Regions from separate parts of the Brevibacillus sp. JB24b genome, predicted to be linked through region 1. Evidence: predicted binding sites of a transcription regulator. Region 1 holds the regulator's gene; the other holds the start of a gene.
The links. Region 1 encodes Rex, which represses fermentation and respiration genes when NADH is low (regulators of the CRP and FNR family bind a similar motif). Its sites were predicted from a motif close to TTGTGAAATATTTCACAA; they were not measured.

Region 2: the regulator Rex is predicted to act here: its motif matches at 2,831-2,848, upstream of ACQV1I_RS15430 (cytochrome c oxidase subunit 2A).

Annotation. Positions count from the first base shown of each region.
Region 1 is NZ_JBNVQV010000001.1:2,108,133-2,123,526, reverse strand. It holds gene ACQV1I_RS10385 (hypothetical protein) at 1-474, shown strand, start outside; gene ACQV1I_RS10380 (glycosyltransferase family 4 protein) at 515-1,612, shown strand; gene ACQV1I_RS10375 (HipA family kinase) at 1,609-2,379, shown strand; gene ACQV1I_RS10370 (WIAG-tail domain) at 2,459-3,505, opposite strand; gene ACQV1I_RS10365 (AAA family ATPase) at 3,620-5,116, opposite strand; gene ACQV1I_RS10360 (hypothetical protein) at 5,109-5,639, opposite strand; gene ACQV1I_RS10355 (cell wall elongation regulator TseB-like domain-containing protein) at 5,838-6,320, opposite strand; gene ACQV1I_RS10350 (hypothetical protein) at 6,339-7,043, opposite strand; gene ACQV1I_RS10345 (hypothetical protein) at 7,176-7,355, shown strand; gene ACQV1I_RS10340 (amidohydrolase) at 7,452-8,744, opposite strand; gene ACQV1I_RS10335 (redox-sensing transcriptional repressor Rex) at 8,783-9,406, opposite strand; gene ACQV1I_RS10330 (ComEC/Rec2 family competence protein) at 9,418-10,359, opposite strand; gene dinG (ATP-dependent DNA helicase DinG) at 10,419-13,307, opposite strand; gene ACQV1I_RS10320 (tetratricopeptide repeat protein) at 13,361-14,827, opposite strand; gene panD (aspartate 1-decarboxylase) at 14,925-15,308, opposite strand; gene panC (pantoate--beta-alanine ligase) at 15,368-15,394, opposite strand, start outside.
Region 2 is NZ_JBNVQV010000001.1:3,300,566-3,305,660, forward strand. It holds gene ACQV1I_RS15415 (ABC-F family ATP-binding cassette domain-containing protein) at 1-47, opposite strand, end outside; gene ACQV1I_RS15420 (b(o/a)3-type cytochrome-c oxidase subunit 1) at 310-1,989, opposite strand; gene ACQV1I_RS15425 (cytochrome c oxidase subunit II) at 2,015-2,482, opposite strand; gene ACQV1I_RS15430 (cytochrome c oxidase subunit 2A) at 2,518-2,679, opposite strand; tRNA gene ACQV1I_RS15435 (tRNA-Leu) at 3,055-3,134, opposite strand; tRNA gene ACQV1I_RS15440 (tRNA-Gln) at 3,146-3,220, opposite strand; tRNA gene ACQV1I_RS15445 (tRNA-Tyr) at 3,225-3,309, opposite strand; tRNA gene ACQV1I_RS15450 (tRNA-Thr) at 3,317-3,392, opposite strand; tRNA gene ACQV1I_RS15455 (tRNA-Leu) at 3,435-3,517, opposite strand; gene ACQV1I_RS15460 (SCP2 sterol-binding domain-containing protein) at 3,723-4,037, opposite strand; gene ACQV1I_RS15465 (YycC family protein) at 4,211-4,384, opposite strand; gene ACQV1I_RS15470 (thioredoxin family protein) at 4,439-5,011, opposite strand.

The DNA of each region.
Region 1 (15,394 bases):
AAAATTTCTATTCTTTTTCTTACCCACGTAAAAAAAATGGCACCTGAGCTTTATAAAGAGTGGAAGCAATATCGCGAAATGGACAATTTGGCTCGTTATATTCATGGAGTCATTTCCCAAGAGCAACTACAAAATGTCGAAAATATCGCAAGTGAAGCAACTCGTTCTCTACTATCCATTCATGATCCAGCCGTTTTTGAATGGAAGCTTGAAAGTATGGTGCGTAAAATTCACAAAGAAGAAACAGAAAAAATAAGATTGGATCAACATATTCGATCGAAACGTTTTGCTTTCTTCCATGAACCATCTTACCTAGAGCAAAAAGAACAACCCTCTACGGGCAAAAAGCATGGTTCTCAAAATAAGTATGTCTTTACCATCCAAAATAACAGACCATCAAAACAATCTTATTCCAAACCAATCATAGAGAACCAGAACCAGAGCAATGTTGTGGTCTTATTTACAAAGCTTTAATCTTTTTACGGAATACGTACACACCAAGGTGGGTCAGAATATGAAAATATTAGTCATTTGGCGCCTTTTGACCGTTGGTGGCGTAAATGCTGGCTGGCGCAATCGTGCTATGTTTTTCAAGAAATATGGTATCGAAACTGAATTCTTATACACATCCGATCTCGGTGGCATGCACATGATGCAGGATGTTGCTCGAGTATATCTTACAGCAGACAGTAACGAAAGCATTAAAATTATCAGAGACAATCATTATGACGCGATTGTTGTTGTTGATACCAAGGAAGCATATCGTTGGTTAAAAACGGCACAGTATACTGGACCAGTTATTGTAGAAGCACGTACTCCCGAGATTATTAAGCTATCTCCCCATCTTTCTAACTTCCAAGGTATTCAGCCAGTTCAAATTATCGTGCCCTCCTCCTACCAAAAAAGAGTGGTTTCCATTCTATGTAACTCAGCTCCCATTACCGTAATCCATAATGGCGTTGATACCGATTTGTTTCAGCCAGTTTCTTCAGAAGCTAGCACCAAGCTCCCCTTTCTTACTCGACCTAATTTTAAAAAAATCGTGGGTTGGATCGGCCGTTTAGACAAACGGAAAAATTGGCATATGTTGCTTAAAATCGCCAAATTAGTGAAAACAGAGAGAAACGACATCGAATTCTGGATTATCGGTGGTAATAAAAGTGTGCAGAAGGAAAAATTTTGGACTAAATGGTACGAAAAAGAGCTAACTGACATCGTAAGGTGGTTCCCTATTGTTCCTTATCAACACATGCCTTATGTGTATTCACGCATTCTGGAATCTGGAGGTTGTACGCTTGCAACAACAAGAGCAGAGTCCTTTGGAAATACCTTTATTGAATCCATGGCTTGTGGTGTACCTGTTATAGCTGCTAGTGTTTCTTCCATACCTGAAATTATCAAACATGGGGAGAATGGTCGGCTCTATCAAGAAAATCATGTTCGTGGCGCTGTCAATCAATTGTATCGCTTGCTCGATTCACATGAAATGTATCAAGCCATGTCTCAAGCATGTATCGAACGTGTAGCTACTCATTTTGATATCACGATCTGTGCAAAACAATATGTTGATTTCCTACATCGAGTGGTGAAAAAGGAGGGGAGCGATTCATGAGCCAATTGCGTTTCCATCGTCAGTTGGAAGGTAAATCGCTTGCTCATCTTATCACAGGCGAAGACGGACAGAAGTACGTAGTCAAAGCAGTGACACCCGGCTTTGATAAAACGTTACTTAATGAGTGGATCGGTTATTGTTTTGCTCGTTTTTTACAACTACCTGTTCCTAGATCTTCAATTATTCATCTTCCTCAACCTTTTTATGAACAACAAGCATCTCTAGATCCGCTCCTCTACACACCTGAACAGTTTGCAACTAGCTACATTCCTAACGCTGTGAATGTGATGCATCAACCTTTACCAGAGAAGCTATTTAATCCGGAAGTCATTGCTCCGCTCATTGTGTTTGATTACTGGCTATGCAATGTTGACAGGACAAAAAAAAACGTACTCCTTACAGATGAAGCAGATGGTTTTGCTAAGCTGTGGTTTATCGATCAAGCAGAAATCTTAGGGTCTCCTAATTGGAATACCAATACTTTGCAACGATTACCCATTCGGTTATTAAAAAGTTCGATTCATATGATGCTTGCAAAGCATGTCAGTAATGAGCGAGAATTCTGGGACGCTTTGGAGATAGTTCATTCCATTCCATCCATGCTAATCGAAGAAGTTGTTCATACGCTACCTGCTTCGTGGCCCGTAACAGATGCGGAAAAAAAAGAGCTGGTAAACACTCTGGTTAAAAGAAAACAAAAGCACCTTCAGACATTAATGCGCTTGTTTTATCATGAAATTTATCTTCCTAGTAGAAACCAATTGTAAAAATAGATGAGAAACACCATGGATCCATGGTGTTTCTGTTGTTCATATCTTCAAATTCTTCGTTTTCCTTATCTATTTCTTATCCAATATCTTGAACTACCTGATTTTCCACCTTTTCACCAACCGCGATCCATTCTACCTGTCCAGATATCTCTCGATTAGCAATTTGGCGAATTATTTCAATGGTCACTTTATTTGACTCTTTCTTCTCTACAACAGCAAAACAAAACGGTACGTTAGTGGTTGCCATAAATACATACTTCATCTCTTGAAATGGTTCTGTTAAATCGATTGTCAATTTTGTTCTCACACGACCTTGTTGTAACGTAAAGCTCTCTTTTCCAACTTGTTGTAATTTTATAGTTTCCAGCTGATTTGGTGTAGGAACCAACGATACCTGAGAATGATTACTTTGATTATTGTTAGCTTGTTTATCTTCTATAATGGAAACGTCTGTTTTATTTGATTCCATTTGCTCATCAATTTTTTTCTCAGTGATTAAAAAATCTTGCAAATGTCGAGTGAGTGCGGACAATGGTTGCAAATGCTGATCGGTCAATCCGAAAACACCTGGCATTGTACATATAAATTGGGCAACATGATGGGGAAGATCGGGATAAAATTCATCACTTTCTCTAGCTTCTAAAGCAACAGACCTGCTACCGCTCTCTTCATAGTAGGATGGTACTCCAGAATATCCAGTCTCTTCATTAGGACTTTTTTCTTCTTCTGTCCATTTTGTAATAAAATGCCGCTGACTTTGTGGAATGTTTGTTGACCCTACTAATTTAAGTGCTGGATATGTCGATTTTCGCTTGGAGGAGGGGGAAGAAGATCGTTTTGGCTTCCGACGACTTCGTTGTTTTCGCTTTTTTGGCTGGGGGCGGTTAGGTTTACTGATTTCCATTTCCTGTTGGGAAGACTCCTGTAACAACGTTTCCACCTCATTTGCTGACTGAGGTATAGAAGTCTCTTCTTCCTGGATGTAAAAATCGGAACTATCATCAATCCAATTATTAACTAATGCTGTTTCCAACGCATCTAGATCTTGCAGAGCTTGGTTTTTCTTTTTCGACTTTTTTTGCCTATTTTTAATATTTTGCTTTTGTAGGTTTTGTTTAGCCATATTCTTTTCCTTTCCTTTTGTCTTCAATACGATATTGTATGTAGGAAAGAGAAACATGACTATTCTTTTTTTGTTGTCAACAAAAGAAAAACCGATAGAACACTCCATCGGTCGTTACGCTACTACCATATCTATTTCGGCCAGCTTTTCACGAAATTGATCACCACTTAACACTTCAGCCTCCAACAGCACCTGTAGACTATAGCGATAAACGGTATCATGTTCGCTCAACAAAGACCGCGTTTTTTCAAGCAATCCTTCAATAATAGCATGTACTTCTTGATGCACTGCATTTTTATCTACATATTGCATATTAATAATCCCTAGTTTCGACATACCACTTTGAACAATTTCTTGGGCCATTTGTAGTGCTTGTTCAAAATCATTTTTAGATCCTGTACTACGTCCACCATAATAAATTTCTTCTGAAACTGCGCCCGCAAGGCAAACCATAATCTGCCCTTCCATATACTCACGCGTATAAAGATAGTGATCATCCATCGGGTTTTGACGAACATAGCCTAATGCTTGTCCACGAGGTGTTAAGGTTACCTGAGACACGGAACCAGGACGTACTCGTTCACTCACGATAGCATGTCCCAATTCGTGAATCGCTACCCGTTCTTTTTCAGTCTGAGGGGCTTCACGATCGGTCATTTCCCCCATCATAACCTTGTCTATAGCAAGTGAAAAGTGACTTTGCATCACTTTTTCAGTTTTGTCACGCATCGCATAAATAGCAGCTTCATTGCAAACACTTTCTAGTTGGGCACCAGAGAAACCAAATGTTTCTTGTGCCACTTTTTCCAATTTTACATCAAGTGCAAGTGGTTTATTTTCTGTGTGTATGGTTAAAATTTGTTCACGAGCTGGTTTATCTGGTAAATCAACCTGAATGTGTCGATCAAAACGACCAGGTCGCAATAATGCCGCATCCAGTATATCTTTCCGGTTCGTTGCCGCCATAATGAGTATGCGTGGTTTTTCACTTGTTGCCATACCGTCCATTTCGGTTAACAGTTGGTTTAAGGTTTGATCATATTCTCGTTGTTGTTGACCATCGCGTTTTCCTCCGATAACGTCGATTTCGTCAATAAAAATAATCCCACTATCTTGATTGTTTTTCTCAGCTAATGCGCGTACTTCTTTAAATAATTCACGTACACGCTGCGCCCCAACCCCTACGTACATCTCCACAAATTGTGAGCCAGATGCAGCAACAAACGCAGAGTTCGTGTAATTAGCGGCAGCTTTTGCCATTAATGTTTTACCTGTTCCAGGTGGTCCCGTTAACAGTACACCCTTTAAGGGACGAATTCCGTATTGGGCAATCGCATCCTTATGCAACAAAAAATCTAAAGCTTCCTTTATTTCTTTTTTTGCACGTTGCTGTCCTCCGATATCGGCAAATGTAATATTGGATTTCTTCACAACTTGACTGCCACTTTTGCTTTTACCAGAACCAATCTGCATGCCACCTTGTTTGGAAAACAACAAGTATGTACCTGCTAAAATGGCCCCAAACAGCAAAAATGGCCCAATATTAATGCCCAAAAACAACAAGAATACGATAACCGCTGGTACTACACCATACAATATTTCTCTACCCACGGTTTTCCACCTCGCTTGTTGACTGGTTGCGAGGAATAATTTGGTAGTACTCATCATTTCCCCGCTTCAAAAAAATATAAACATTCGCATCATCAATACGACCATAAGCTGCATCAAGTTTATAACGATCTTTCATCTGAGCTAAAATGGTAGGAATTTTGCTATAAGCTTTACCTTCAATTGCTTCAGTTAGTCCAAACAACCCCTCATTCCAGACTGGCTTGAGTGAATCAGCCTGATTGGTAAGCATTATATCAAAAGCCTTCCCTCGTGCATAGGCTTGAAGTGTTTTTAAAAGCTCTGGGTACTCTTCTACAAACTTGTCTGGCTTTGTAACTTGCAACTTCATATCAACGCGGTCTTTATTGATCTTGAAATCGACCAATGTAGCCGATGTTAGTTGTTCTGCCTTTTCTCGTAACGGGCTTTCTATTTGCATCTTTTGGTATAAAAACCAACCACCGAAGAGGAGTGTAAGTGCGGCAAGCAATGAGAGTAACATAGGTACTTTACGTAATTTCACTAATAACTCCCCTTTCTTTACTCATAAAAACCTTTATCTGTTCGTTCATTGCGTCTTGGTTATCAGTTACGAAACCAAGTATAGCATTTTTATGGTACCATTTTGCTATGTATTTGTTGGAACTGCGACCAATTCCATTCTTATAGAAGAAATCCGATGATAAAGTAAGAAAACCCTTTCCAAAAGGAACGGGTCGTCTTATGATTTCGGAATATTTAACGTATACGCCCTTATTTTTTGACCGGTCAAAAAATCATAATATACGTAGTTGTAACGATTTTGCTTGTCCACTAAAGTAACTTCCCATAGTCTTTTCTCTCCCTCTAAACCAGGTACGATGCGTTCGATTTGCGCTCCTGGATAGGAGGCCTCCGCTAATTGTTTTACTTTCGTGCGTGGGAGAGCTTTTTCCAGTAAATCAAATGTGACGTGTTCTTTGCTAAACCAAGCCACCACTGGGGTTCCTACCTTATTTTTTCCGGTAACAACAATATAGGCTTCCCGTCCTCGATATTCTTCTATCGTATCAATCTCAGCAATGTTTGTTTTTTCTGCTACTAATGCTCTGGCCTCTGCTTCTAACGTGTGACGCTCAGACAATAAGCTGGAAAGTAGCTGATACAGAGATGCGCCTAACACAACAAGCGCACATGCTGAAATGATCAAGATGCGTTTCCACACTATGATTCTCCTACTTCCCTAAAAATTAAAAATCAGTTGATCTGATCTATCGCCCTTTTGGTTCTTCAACTGAAGCAAGACGACCATACGCTTCAACTGTTTTCTGTCATCATCATACCACAATTGATATTTAATTGTGGTTGATTGCTGTAATTGAACAAGTTCATTTTCTGCCGGAAAACTAGGTCCCAACCATTCTCTTAAAAGCTCGTTTACCTTATCTGGCTGGAGTGTAACACTAAACCCCTGCAAACCCGCTTCATCTCTTGAAACGAGAGGGACTGGTTGTAGCTGTGGAAATTGATCCTTCAATAGCGAAGCATGCTCAGATGGTGTAAACAAGGCATAAGGTAGTACGTTTAATTCCTGTTGTTCATTATCTATGACGAGCGAAGCACCTCGATTGTTACGTTCCATCTTCACTTTTTTCCCCTGTAATGTTCCTGTAAGCTGAAAATGATTGCCTCGATAACTTCCTACAAAAGATTGATTTTGTATCTTGACTCCAAAGGGAGTTGCCTTCTCCACAAATAGTTGATCGATCAATTGTTTCAGATTGGCATTATTTTGATCGGTATTCCGGCTACCTCTGCCAATAGATTCATTAGCGCTCTCCTGTGCTACAGGTAACTTGTCTGTTGCTTGTCCCAGTAAAGCTCCCAAACCAAATAAGCATACTAATATTGGCAACAACAACCAAAGATACCGTTGCTTCACGTACATGGGTACCCCTCCCTTACGTATCTCCTAACATTTATGAGATACAAGAAGGTTTTAGAACCACGTGGAAAACTTACTAATTATAGAGTCATGATAAGTAGCCATACTATCAGTACACCACAAGGAGGTGAGCGTGTGAATCAAACCGACAGGAGCCCTTCCTTACCTAAACAGGGTTGGGAACAACATGATTTATATGAATCCTGGGTAGGTCTGGCCTCACCGCTTCGTACCTTGCCACCTACCGCTACTCTCTCTGTTCGCCATACCTCACTTACAGATTTGTGGCAAACAGAGATGCAACGGACGGACTAAATTTTTTTCTCTATCTACACACCTACACTACTCTCTCCTGCCGCCTGAAGCTCTTGGCAGGAGCCTTTGTCATATGAATGAGCGTCCTTTTTTATCTTATTGCTTTAATAATGCAAACACACGGTTCACTTCGGTGATTGCTTTTTGTTCATCCATTGTGATTAACTCTTTATCTTTCATCAAGAAATGCCCATCAACAATTGTATCTGTTACATCATAGCCATTTGCCGCATAAACAACATGGGAAATAGGGTCATTCGCCGGTTGGAAATGCGCTTGAGCCGCATTTAGCATGATCATATCTGCTTTTTTACCCACTTCTAAAGATCCTAAGCTATCTTTTTGGAACACCGCATCTGCCGCATAACGAGTTGCCATACGAAGTGCTTCTTCTGCTGGTACCACTTCAGGATCATAGGATACACCTTTATGAAGGATAGCTGCTAATTTTAGCTCTTCAAATAGGTTCAAGTTATTGTTACTTGCTGAACTATCAGTTGCTAAACTTACACATACACCTTTTGCAAGCATCTCAGGAACCCTAGCTACACCACTAGCCAATTTTAAGTTACTAATTGGATTATGAGCTACTTTAACATCATATTTAGCCAACGTATCAATCTCTTCATCTGTTAAGTGAACCGCATGAGCAACTAATGTTGGGTGATTAAATACACCTAGATTCTCTAGGTGAGCAACTGGTCGTACACCATAATCCTGAACGTTTTGTTCCACTTCTGCTTTTGATTCAGACATATGAATATGTAATGGTACGTTTAATTCAATAGCCTTCTCAAGGATTTGCTGGATATACTCAGGAGAGCACGTATAAGGAGCATGCGGTGACATCATTGTATGGATACGACCGTTAGCTGCACCGTTCCAACGTGATGCGAATGATGCTGCTTCTTGTAATTTCTGTTGACGTTCTTCTTCTGAGCAAAACCCAATCACTCCACGGCAAAGTACGCCACGCATCCCAGATGCTTCCACCTCTTGAGCTACTGTATCCATATGATCATACATGTCTACAAAGGTAGTTGTACCCGTACGGATCATTTCGATAATAGAAATAGCTGTACCCCATTTCACATGCTCTGCTGTAAATTGACCTTCCATTGGCCACATTTTATCTTCCAGCCATTGTTTCAAAGGTAGGTCATCCGCAAATCCACGTAGTAGGGACATGCCTACGTGACCATGTGTATTAATTAATCCTGGCATTACATATTTATTTGTTCCATCAATGATCTCGTCATATGCTGATAAATCTTCAGGTGTTTTACCTACATATGTAATTTTTCCCCCGTCAAAGCCAACCGCTCCATTATAAATAACCTCATTTTGTTCATTAACAGTAATTACGGTTGCATTGGTAATGATTTTCATCAACGTAGACACTCTCCTCTTTTTCTGTTTTTGATTCCTTAATTTAAATAATAGGCTAAACTTTGTAAGCTGGAAGTCAAATCGTTATGATCAATTTTCACTTCTTTTTCAGTTCGAATCGTTGTTGGTGCAAAATTTAGGATCGCTTCTATTCCAGCTTCAATCAGTTTATTTGCCACCTCTTGTGCTGCGGAAGCAGGCGTCGTAATAATCGCCATACGAATTTGTTTTTCTTTAATAATTTCTTCCATTTGATCAATCGGTTCAATGACCAATCCACCTAAATCTTTGCCTATTTTCTGTGGGTCCGCATCAAAAATGGAAACAATTTTCATATTATCTTTTAAATAGACATTGTAATTTGAAATCGCTTGGCCTAAATTACCGGCTCCCACCAATGCTACATGAATCACTTGGTCCAATTTTAAGATATGACGAATCTTTTCAATCAAGTAATCTACGTCATAGCCAATACCTTTTTTTCCAAAGTCACCAAATGCAGATAGGTCCTTTCGAATTTGGGCTGGGTTAATATCCATTGTTTTGCCCATCTGTTGGGAAGAAACCGTTTTTACTTGTAACTCCTGTAGATTTGTTAAATATCGCAAATAGATCGGCAGACGGCGAACGACCGCTTCAGAAATTTTTGGTACTTTCCCCATAAATTGCACTCCTAACTTCGTTGTCTATCATGTATAGAGGTCTTGACTGCCTTTAAAACCTTATAATCTTGTCCATTAGAGAGAATGGTAATTGATCCATCCCGGCTAGTGACATACGTATCTGCCCATGATTCCTCCAAACGCTCCACCACTTCACGCATGGAGTCTTTCCACTGCTCCCGAGGAATGCCGGTTTGCACAACGGCAATCTGAGGATCCACCTTCGTTAAAAAGGCTTGAATAGAGGCTTGATTGCTACCCTGTGCCGCAACCTTTATGATCTCAGCAGGCAATAGAGAAGGATATTTTACAAGCAACCGCTCCTCTGCTTTTTCATTAATGGCACTGGTGAACAAAAATTGGAGTTTTCCTTGGGTCAGACAAAACACAAGCGAATTATCCTGTGGTGATAAAAACAGGTTCTCGCTGGGATGTAAAAATGTGATCTCCACATCTTTTCCCTCTAGTAATTGATCCTTTTCCTTTACATACACAACTTGCTTTTCCCTAGATATATGGATATTACTGTGAATTGCGAAGGCTGTCAATTTCGGCATGTAAATCTTATCAAATTGAATTTTCTCCGCTAACTTATCATAGCCACCAATATGAGTAGGTAAATCGTTTGTCAATAACAGGTAATCCACTTTTGTAACATGACGTTCAAGTAGCAAGGAAACCAGTTTTTCGGTATCCTTTTCGCTACCAGTGTCAACTAGCATGGTTTTTCCCGTTGGAAATCGAATGAGCGTACTCTCCCCTTCTGGTAAGGAGAAAAAAGTCGTGGTAAGTCCAACAAAATCTTCCTCCTGTTCAACAGCATCAGGATCCTCGATGTGCTGTAGCTGATGTGTAATCGCAATAGGTCGACTTGCTTCAACTGTTTGGGATAATCCAAGGATCATCATGCCTATACAAGTAACTAGCAATAGGTAATATCGGATTGTAGTCATGGAGCTGCCTCCCTCCTACTATATAGCGTAGATCAATTCATAACGAGCTTAACATTGTTTTATTGTAAAAATGGAGCTATACGCTCACGTAACGTAGTCCATGGACCTGTCTCTACCTGATATGGAGGCAAAGATTGCAAGAACATCCGGCCATATTTAGATTCTATAATTCGCGTATCAAATACAATAACAACACCGCGATCTGTTTGTTGACGTATTAATCGACCTACTCCCTGCTTAAAACGAATAACAGCATGGGGCAAGGAAAGCGTCATAAAAGGATTCTTTTTCTCTGCCTTCAGTCTTTCCGAACGTCCTTCCAATAGTGGGTGATTAGGAGGTTGAAAAGGGAGACGAACAATGATAAGGCAACTCAGTACATTCCCAGGTAAATCTACACCCTCCCAGAAACTATTCGTTCCCAAAAGTACTGTTTTTGTCCCTGTTTGAAAGCGACGTACCAGCTTACTTCTATTACTTGAATCAACGCCATGACCTAATAGTTCAAACTCTTCCCCTTCTAATAAGCTCTTCATTCCTTCATAAACAGCTCTAAGCATACTATATGAGGTAAATAGGATCATCGTCCGACCCTCACTTGCTCGAACAGCATCAACACAGCCAGCAATGACGGCTTCTACAAAACGGTGTTCTCCTTCCTTTGTTACAGAAGGGAAATCAGAAGGAATTACTATGAGTCCTTGTTGACCATAGTCAAAAGGGGATGGAAGTGAGAGCATTTCAACTCGTTCTTCAGGTAAATTTGTAAAACCCATTCTCTCCATAAAGTAGGTAAACCTATTCTTTACGGTTAGTGTAGCAGAGGTCATAATGATACTTCGTTTTGGTTCTAATAAAGTCGTGCGCAAGGTATCTGCTATATCTAGCGGTGTTTTAAAGAAAAAGAGTTGTTTGCGAGACGTTCTTGTCTCTATTTCCATCCAGCTTACGTGCCCATCCTGTTCTTCTACTAACAAAAAATGAAGTTTCACAGCCACTTGGCCGATTTCCTCTACTAAACCAGTAACATCCGTTTGCAAACGCTGTAAGGAATATGGAATTTCTGCCTTATACTGCAACAAAATGTTCAGTAACTGTTCGACTTCCTTAGCTACATTTCCTAACTTCTGTAAAATTAGATTGCTGGATTTTCCAAGCTTTTTATATTTTTTCTTAAAGTCTTCTGTTTTATATCGAAGTGTGGCTCTTTGTGATTCCCCTGTATCCATACTTCGTTCAGTTCCCCAATGATAAAAGAGTTGTAGCCAGTTCGTAACCGCCTCTTTTAGCATTTGCTGCTCGATCTTTACTTGTTGTAGATGCTGTTCTATTCTTGCCTTTTCAGCCGGTTGCCACACCTTCAATTCATTGGCTAACAGGAGTAGCATCTGCTTTTCCCCTTCAGTACCAAGCTGCTCTACCAATTGAAACAATTCTATACTGGAGAACTGCGTTCCAAAATGTTGACTTGCTACTTCATCAAGTTGATGGGCTTCATCAATAATCGCAACCTCAAAGGATGGCAGTACACCGTTCTCTTTATCAAGATCACCAATTAATAAAGCATGGTTAACAATAATCACATCAGCTTCTTTTGCTTGTTGTTTCGCCTGAAAGTAAAAGCAACGGCTAAACCACGGACACTCCCGATTTAGACAGGAGGCTGTGTCACTCTTGACTGATTGCCAAAATGACTGTCCACTAGGACTTAGACTAAGCTCTTCTACATCACCTGTAGTTGTTTCAGTAAGCCATGTTAAAACCTGCGCTTTGGCTAGCTGTATGTCTTGTGTTGCCCCTTCTTGGCTTTCAATGCTTTGTTCAAATTTTCGCAAGCACAGATAATTTCCTCGTCCCTTCAATTGGGCAGCTCGAAAGGAAAATGGCAACGCTTTTTGTAATAAAGGAATATCTTTGTCGAAAAGCTGGTCCTGCAAATGTATCGTATGCGTACTCACAATTACTGGCTGCTTATGCATACGGGCCCATAATATACTTGGTAACAAATATCCCAGCGATTTCCCCGTTCCTGTTCCTGCTTCTACCAACAAATGCTTCTGATCAGTAAAAGCCTGGTATACAGCATACATCATTGCTTCCTGTGGTTCACGTCTTTCATAGTGTTCATGATGAAGTGCAAAACCGTCGCCATCTAATGCAACCATACGTTCGAAAAAGGGTTCTAAAGAAAAATGGATCGGTGGTTGTTCCGATTGTTTCTCCGTCCATTTCTTACGTCGTTTCAATCCAAGATTCCGAAAGAGATCATACTTGCTTGCTTCCTCTGGTGTAGAAGTTGCAGTTACAAAGGGGTTTGCTTCGTCTACAGGAAAGCTCTGCATTAGCTTCTCCATCTCAATTTCTCTTAATAAGGTAGCAACATCGAAACGGAAAGAGGAGATCATCATCTGCAACCCTTGAATTGTAATAAGAGGTAGCTTATGAAGAATATCTAACAATCGTAACAATAAATGTGCAGTAGCAATAGCGTCACTGTCAGCCTGATGTGGATTTTCATGCTGAATATCAAAATCAGATGCTAGCTCTACTAGCCGGTATCCACTTTGCATTGGCAATAATACCCGTGCTAATTCAACTGTATCCAAAATAGGCCCATCAAATGGATAATAGCCCTGACTTAGCAGGGCTTCTTGTAAAAAATTCAAGTCAAACGCTGCATTATGTGCCACAAAAACACGCCCGTCTAAAAGGCGCAATAAATCAGGAAGCACATCTTCTATAGAAGGAGCATCACTGACCATCTCATTCGTTATACCCGTTAATTGTGTAATAAATGGCGGGATTGTTTTATCTGGTTTTACAAATGTGGAGTAACTTTCAATTATTTGTCCATTCTCGACCACGACAGCTCCGATTTGTATAATAGAATCTCCCTGACGTGGCTGATTACCCGTAGTTTCAAAATCTACGACGATGAACTGCTTCATTATCGTCACCTCTATTGACACTCACAACACATGCTGCTACTGTTTTTTTCTTTTTACCATTCGGCAGTTGATGTCGAAATTCCTGCTATCTGACTATTAACCTGCACATGGTCCTCCGTATTCTTACATTTCTCCCACCATTGATTAACCTCTGGAATCACATCGCTATAGGAGCGTGCTTTCTCTAAATATTGGCTTGCTTCTAGCTGATTCCCTTGTTGAAGAGATAATTTTCCCAGTTGATAATGCCCTAGCATCTGCGAGTACTGATCCTGTTTTTGAATAAGTGTAGTAGCTATATCTTTGGCTTGATCATAAGCTCCTTCTCCTTCATGAGCGTAAATTAATCCCAGCAAGCCAAGATGATGATTCTCAGTTGCATGTAATATTTTTGAAAAAGCGATCCGAGCTGAAGTAATTTCACCTGTTGCGAGTTGCATCCAACCGTATGAAAATAAATAATCAGGATGTTCAGGTGCCAGCGTTAGTGCTTTTTTTAATGCAGGCATCGCTTGCTTTGGTCCATCTAATAACCACTTGTTCCAAGCAATCGCATGCCAAAGCCCTGCATCTAATGGTTGACGTTCCAAAAGAAACTTGTAGCAACTGAGTGCGTGCTTATAGAATCCAGCATGTTCTGCTAGCATAGCCAATTCCCATAAAGTTGGCGTATCCAGATTTCGATTCGGATCATACATTTTTAGCATTCGCTCTATATCTTTTTGTGGATAATGAGCAAATAATTGACGAACAGCACGTAAATAGAGAACTTGTACTTCCCAATCCTGATCATGTTCGGCTAATAGCTGCTCGCATATTTTCATTGTTTTTTCCGTGTCACCCTGCTCCAAATAACAGATAGCTAGATTGTATCTACTCTCCGTATATTCAGGACGAACGGATAGTGCCATCTCAAACGCCTGTATGGCTTCTAACCACTTTTGTTCCTGTACATACATGCACCCTAAAGCATTGTAACTGATGGAAACAACTTTAGGGGAAACAGCCGTTCGTGTCAACAATCGAAATTCTTTTAAAGCGAGTTCATGATCACAACAGTAGTATAGACTGTAGGCATAATAGAGACGTCCACTTTCCCAATCAGGCGCTTGTTCCAAGAAAGAGGCGAAGTGCTGTTTGGATTGCTCATATAATCGTAGATGGTAAAATCCTTCTGCCTTTACAAATAACTCGCTCTGTTGCTCTTTTTGTGGCTGCTCTTCTTCAAGCAGAGTAGAGAATAAAAGTGGTTGCTGTACTTTTGACAGCTTTTGATTCTCTTCATCCAAACTTTCTTCAGTAGAAATGGTTACATCGCTTGCTTGCTTAATCATCCGAATTGCTTCGTTTAGCTTTTCTTCATATTTTAGCCACAGATCAATAACCTGGTCACTACATGTTCGGAGTTCTTTTAGTTGTCGTATTAGATGTTCTTGCTTTTCCGTTGAAGCCGTAGCCCATTCTTTTTCAATGCGATCCACTTTTTGATATAAGTCCTCAAACCAATCCTCAATAAACACAAGAGCCACCCCCTTTGTCAGAGTGAGTAGTCTCATTGTCTCACAAGTGGGATGGCTCTATGCAAAAATGGCGCTGGTAGTACTTCCTGCTCTTGTTCTATAGAATAGTAGCGTGAACTTCTTCCGCTAATAATTTAGCGATTTTATTATGCTCGTCCATAATGGCTACCTTAGGCTTATGCTTGCGTGCCTGTTCATCTGTCATCATCGCATATGCAATGATGATAACCACATCCCCTGGTTGGACAAGTCTTGCTGCTGCTCCATTTAAGCAAATAACACCACTGCCTGGTTCACCTTCAATAATGTACGTTTCTAAACGTGCGCCATTATTATTATTTACAATCTGAACTTTCTCATTTGGTAATAAATCAAGTGCGTCCAGAATATCTTTATCAATTGTTATGCTACCTACATAATTTAAATTCGCTTCCGTCACAGTAGCACGGTGAATTTTAGCAGTCATCATTGTACGAAACATTTCCAATTCGCTCCCTTGAATGTGAATCTTTCTATATCTAATAGCTTTCGTTCACACTTTTAATCGACCACCGTAAGTATTACGTT
Region 2 (5,095 bases), 1.2 Mb from region 1:
AAAGCGCGTTTCCCATATCGCAGGGTAACACCATTTGTACTTATCATTCAATCTCATCCTTTAATATACATTTTCTTCTTCAAACGTATATTTTACTACATTTACATCTAAAAATTAACCCCTTCTATTTATTAACACCTAACACAGCAAATTTTAGCATGTGAATCCTTCCTTTTTTAAAATTAAAATTCATCTAAGTGGCCAATAGAAGTCAAGTAGAACACAGTTTTTTTACTTTCTCATAATAAAAAACCATCCACAGACATACTCCTTTTTAGAAGGAAATACCGCAGATGATTTTTTGATTTTTTACCAGGTTATAAACGGTTTTGAGCCAGGAGGTGCATGGTCAATCAATTGATAGATCGGATATGCATAGGCCACGATAATCAGGAATACGGCAACACCGAGCCATAAAGACCAGCGCTCTAAAATTTTTGGAGTACGCTCAACTGCTTCTTGGGATTCAGCAATAGGATAATCTTCCTCGCCTTTTGGTGCCTTAAAGATGAGATAGAATAAAATCCCTACCATCAGTATCCCTGCAAAGAATAGAATCGCACCACCAAAACCCATTAGCTGTTGTGGAGGTATCCAGCTTAGAGCCTCCGCATTGTTAAAGTAAGTGGTGTAATCGGTACGACGTGGCACACCTTGCAAACCAAGATAATGCATTGCACCTGACATCAGTAACATACCAACCGACCACATGACAGCTTGCAAAATTCCCACTCGATGTAGGGCAGGGGTCATTTTCCGGCCTGTTAAATTTGGCAATAACCAATACGTAATTCCAAAGAATGTAAGCGCTATACTAGTTCCCACCGTTAAATGAAAGTGCCCCGTAACCCAGATTGTATTATGCACAACTGCGTTCATCTGGTTACTCGCATTGATAATTCCACCTGCACCTGCTGGAATAAAAGCAAGCATACCCAGCATTGGAGCAAAGAAGCGAGCATCCTTCCAAGGCAATTTCCAAAACCAGCCAAACAAACCTTTTGCACCCTTTTTACGTCCAGATGTTTCAAATACGGCAAATAGCGAGAATGCCGTCATAAGCGATGGGAATACTACGGTTAAAGTCAAAATAACATGTAGCATTTTCCATTTATCTGAAATACCTGGCTCCATTAACTGGTGATGAAACCCTACCGGAATGGAGAAAAGAATAAGTAGGATAAATGATAAACGTGCAAGCGAATCACTAAATACTTTACCACCGATTATTTTTGGAATATTAACATACCAGCACACATAAGCAGGCATTAGCCAGAAATAGACAAGTGGGTGACCGAAGTACCAAAATAGCGTACGACTTAGCAATACATTAACTTCTGGTACCCAGCCAAGAGACCATGGAATGAGCTGTAGCAAAACTTCTGCTGCTACCCCTAGCGTTGCAATCTGCCACAAAATCATCGTAGAAACAGCCATGAATTGAAATAAGGGAGATGTTTTTCCTTTATTTGTTTTTCTCCAATGAATATAATTAGCAAAAATCGAATATCCACCCATCCAGCTACCTACGACTAGCAAAGCTGCCCCAATATAGAACAGTGGAGATGCTTTCATCGGTGCATAGAACGTATACAGAACGGATGCCTCATTCGTTAGAATGGCTACTGTTGCCATTGCTGTACCGACCGTCATAAGGAGCCAGCCAATCCATCCGAGCTTCAAAGCTAAAGGCGTCAGCTTTCCCTCTGATGTACGAGCACAGCCTGATATGAAAAATCCTATAATAAAGAATGTTGTAAAAACTAGACCCAGCAATACCCCGTGCGCTGTTAAAACCTGATAATACCCTAACCAAGATGGCAAGGTTATAACTCCACCGCGTACCAGTCCTTGAAGTAAGCCACACAATATGGCGATAGCAAAGCCAATATACGCTACATAAATATGTGCCAACGAAAGTTTTGCAGCGGCGGCGTTTACCTTTACCACCGGTTGCGTATTATTATATTCTTTTAATTCCGCTACCATACTTTATCGTCACTACCTTTCCGAATCACTTCACAACAATTGTAGCTGCCATTAACTGGTGACCAGCGCCACAATATTCATTACAGAGAATTAAGTACGTTCCTGGCTTGTCAAATGTGTGAGTGACTTCGCTGATGTGACCAGGTAAAACCATAATATTTACATTTGTTTTTGGTATCTCGAAGCCGTGTACCACGTCTTTACTCGTTACAACAAATTTAACTTTGGCACCGACTGGAACTTCAATCTGATTGGGTTGGAAAGTAAAAATAAATGATGTCATGACAAGATCGTATTCGTTATCGCCTGTTTTATGAAGTCCTAGATTATCAAATGGAGCCGTTTCATCAACCTTTTTTGGGTCTATCATTTTCATATGGCTTGGTGGCATCATACCCATTGCATAGGCATTGACAGATAAGACGATCAAAAAAAGTACCAGCGTCGCGCCCCCAACCATCAGCCAAATCTTTTCAAAGCGGTGTAAATGCATAAAATACCCTCCCGTTCATTCCCTCTCTATACCAACTATCCTCTACTTAGAAAAACTCCAAATACAGCAAACCAAGTCACTGCGATAAACAGACCTACTAGAAAGACCGAAGCCAAAGTCCCTTTTAAATTTAGTTCACCTTCCTGATGCTGCTTGTTCTCTTCCTTTTGATTGGGTTGAGTTTGGGAACCGTTCATCCGATGACCTCCTCTCTTTTTCTTCCTTGTTATCCAATTTTTTCGTAAAAAGGAATTTGCATTGTTTACGATTTGATTAAACCATTCTCACATTTGTAAAGGGTGTGAGATTTATCACTTTTAGCCCTTTAGAGCTATTCGCTTTTAGTCATTGTCAAGGTTTTGACAAAATTCTATTTATTTAAAAATCATCTCATAAAAAACAGGCATTTTGTGAGAAAAATGATTACTTTTTATTTTCATAATTTTACATTTCATTTTCTGATTTTTACCTTTTATAAACATCTCTTTTGGTACATGCTAAGAAAAGTCATAATAAATAACGAAAAAAGCGTAATTTACGCATCTAACGTAAATTCCGCTTTTTTATTGTAGTGCCGGTAGAGGGACTTGAACCCCCACGGTTTCCCTCACGATTTTGAGTCGCGCGCGTCTGCCAATTCCGCCATACCGGCAAATATAAAGTTGGCTGGGGTACCAGGATTTGAACCTAGGAGTGACGGAGTCAAAGTCCGTTGCCTTACCGCTTGGCTATACCCCAAAAGTGGTGGGGAGAGACGGATTCGAACCGCCGAACCCGGAGGGAGCAGATTTACAGTCTGCCGTGTTTAGCCACTTCACTATCTCCCCATTAAAATGGTGCCGGCGATAGGACTTGAACCCACAACCCCCTGATTACAAGTCAGGTGCTCTACCAATTGAGCTACACCGGCATTTTCATATAGAAAGCTTGTCTTACTCTTATGTATGTAAAATGGTGCGGGTGGAGGGACTTGAACCCCCACGGTCGCCCGCCAGAACCTAAATCTGGTGCGTCTGCCAATTCCGCCACACCCGCATGTGAGCTAAACGGTCAATAACTTGCTCTCGAGCTTGTTATTTTTCTCAGTACCGTTTCGGTTTTTTTAATATAGCATACTATCAAAATAAAAAGCAAGACTTTTTCACAAAAAAATTTGATAGCCGCAAGTAATAAACAGAAATCAACTGTAGCTATCTGATTATTATGCCTTCAAAAGCGTTGTACTTCATGCATTCTCTCATTATGCAAATAAGCTTTGTAATTGTAGAGCTAGTGATATATCTCCCTTTATCTTTATTTTTCCCAGAATGAAAGCAGTAGCAGGATTTAATTGTTTTTGTAAGAGTTTTGTAAAATTAGTATCGGATAGCTGGAGCGTACATTGTGCCTGATTTGGCTTTCCTTCCGTCACTTGAACATGATTGTTACAAAATTGAACCTGAAAAGTACCTCCCCGTTCTCCACTCACATCAAATTGATAAACGGCCAGCCATCCCTCAATGGCAGAAGGGTTTTGATTTATTCGATCAGCAAGTGTCTCAAGTTCTTGTAACATAAGAGACCTCCCCCCTTTCCCAACCTGAACCTATATTTTTCACCATAATATCCTATTCTAAAACTATCCTATATATGCCCATCTTACAATTTTCGATCATATAAAAAAGGTGCCCTCATAGGCACCCTTTGCAAGTGTATACGATTATTATTGCTCCTCAAAAGGTAGCAGCTTTATTCCTTATCCCTGCCATCCGGTGCTTTCTGTTCTGTAGCTTCCTGCTTAGAAATCTCCATAAGCTTTTGCATCAAAATATGTTGGGGCATGTGCATTAATCTTTCCAAGGGTACCCCAAGCTGTTCAGCCAACTTAACGGCTGTTTCCGCTGAAATCTGTAACGGTCTCATTTTTTCACCTCTTGCTGTCCTTATCCATTTTTCACATTATACCATGCTAGCTACTTATGAGTGTATCTGGCGGAATAAGTCGGATAATTCTCGCACAATGACCTGCTGATAGCCTGTATCCTCTCCATATTGGGTAAGCATCTCTTGACGAGCGACCATGATTTTATCTTGATAATCGTGTGCCCCCCGGTCAGGGTTCTCTTGTTTAAACTGAATCATAATCTTCTGAACATGTGCTGGGCGTGGTCCCCATGTGCCAAGCACATCTCCTGCTTCGTTGCAAATGATCAAAACTGGAATAGCCCGTCCCCCCATTGTCAGAAATTGATCCATCACATCCAGATGATCCTCCATCACCAATACTTCCACGGGTAATGTAACTGCTTCTGCTACACGAAACAATACCGGCACATTCAAAACGACATCTCCACACCATTCTGCACACAATAAGAAGGCTTGCAATCCTCCTTGCTGAACAGTCGCTTCAATTTGTGAACGCTCCTCATCTGTTTCCCACGCAAATCGTTGATACCAATCGTAAAATTCCTCTTTATTCTTCTCCATTGTTTCCATGTATTGCTGCATGGTAATTCCTGTTCCTATTTTTGAATGCAAATTTATCGCCATGATAGCTCCTCCTTATGCAGTGATTATCTTCTGTTTCAATTCGCTAGGATGTGATCATCTCCTTTTTATGATCGCTTATGTAAG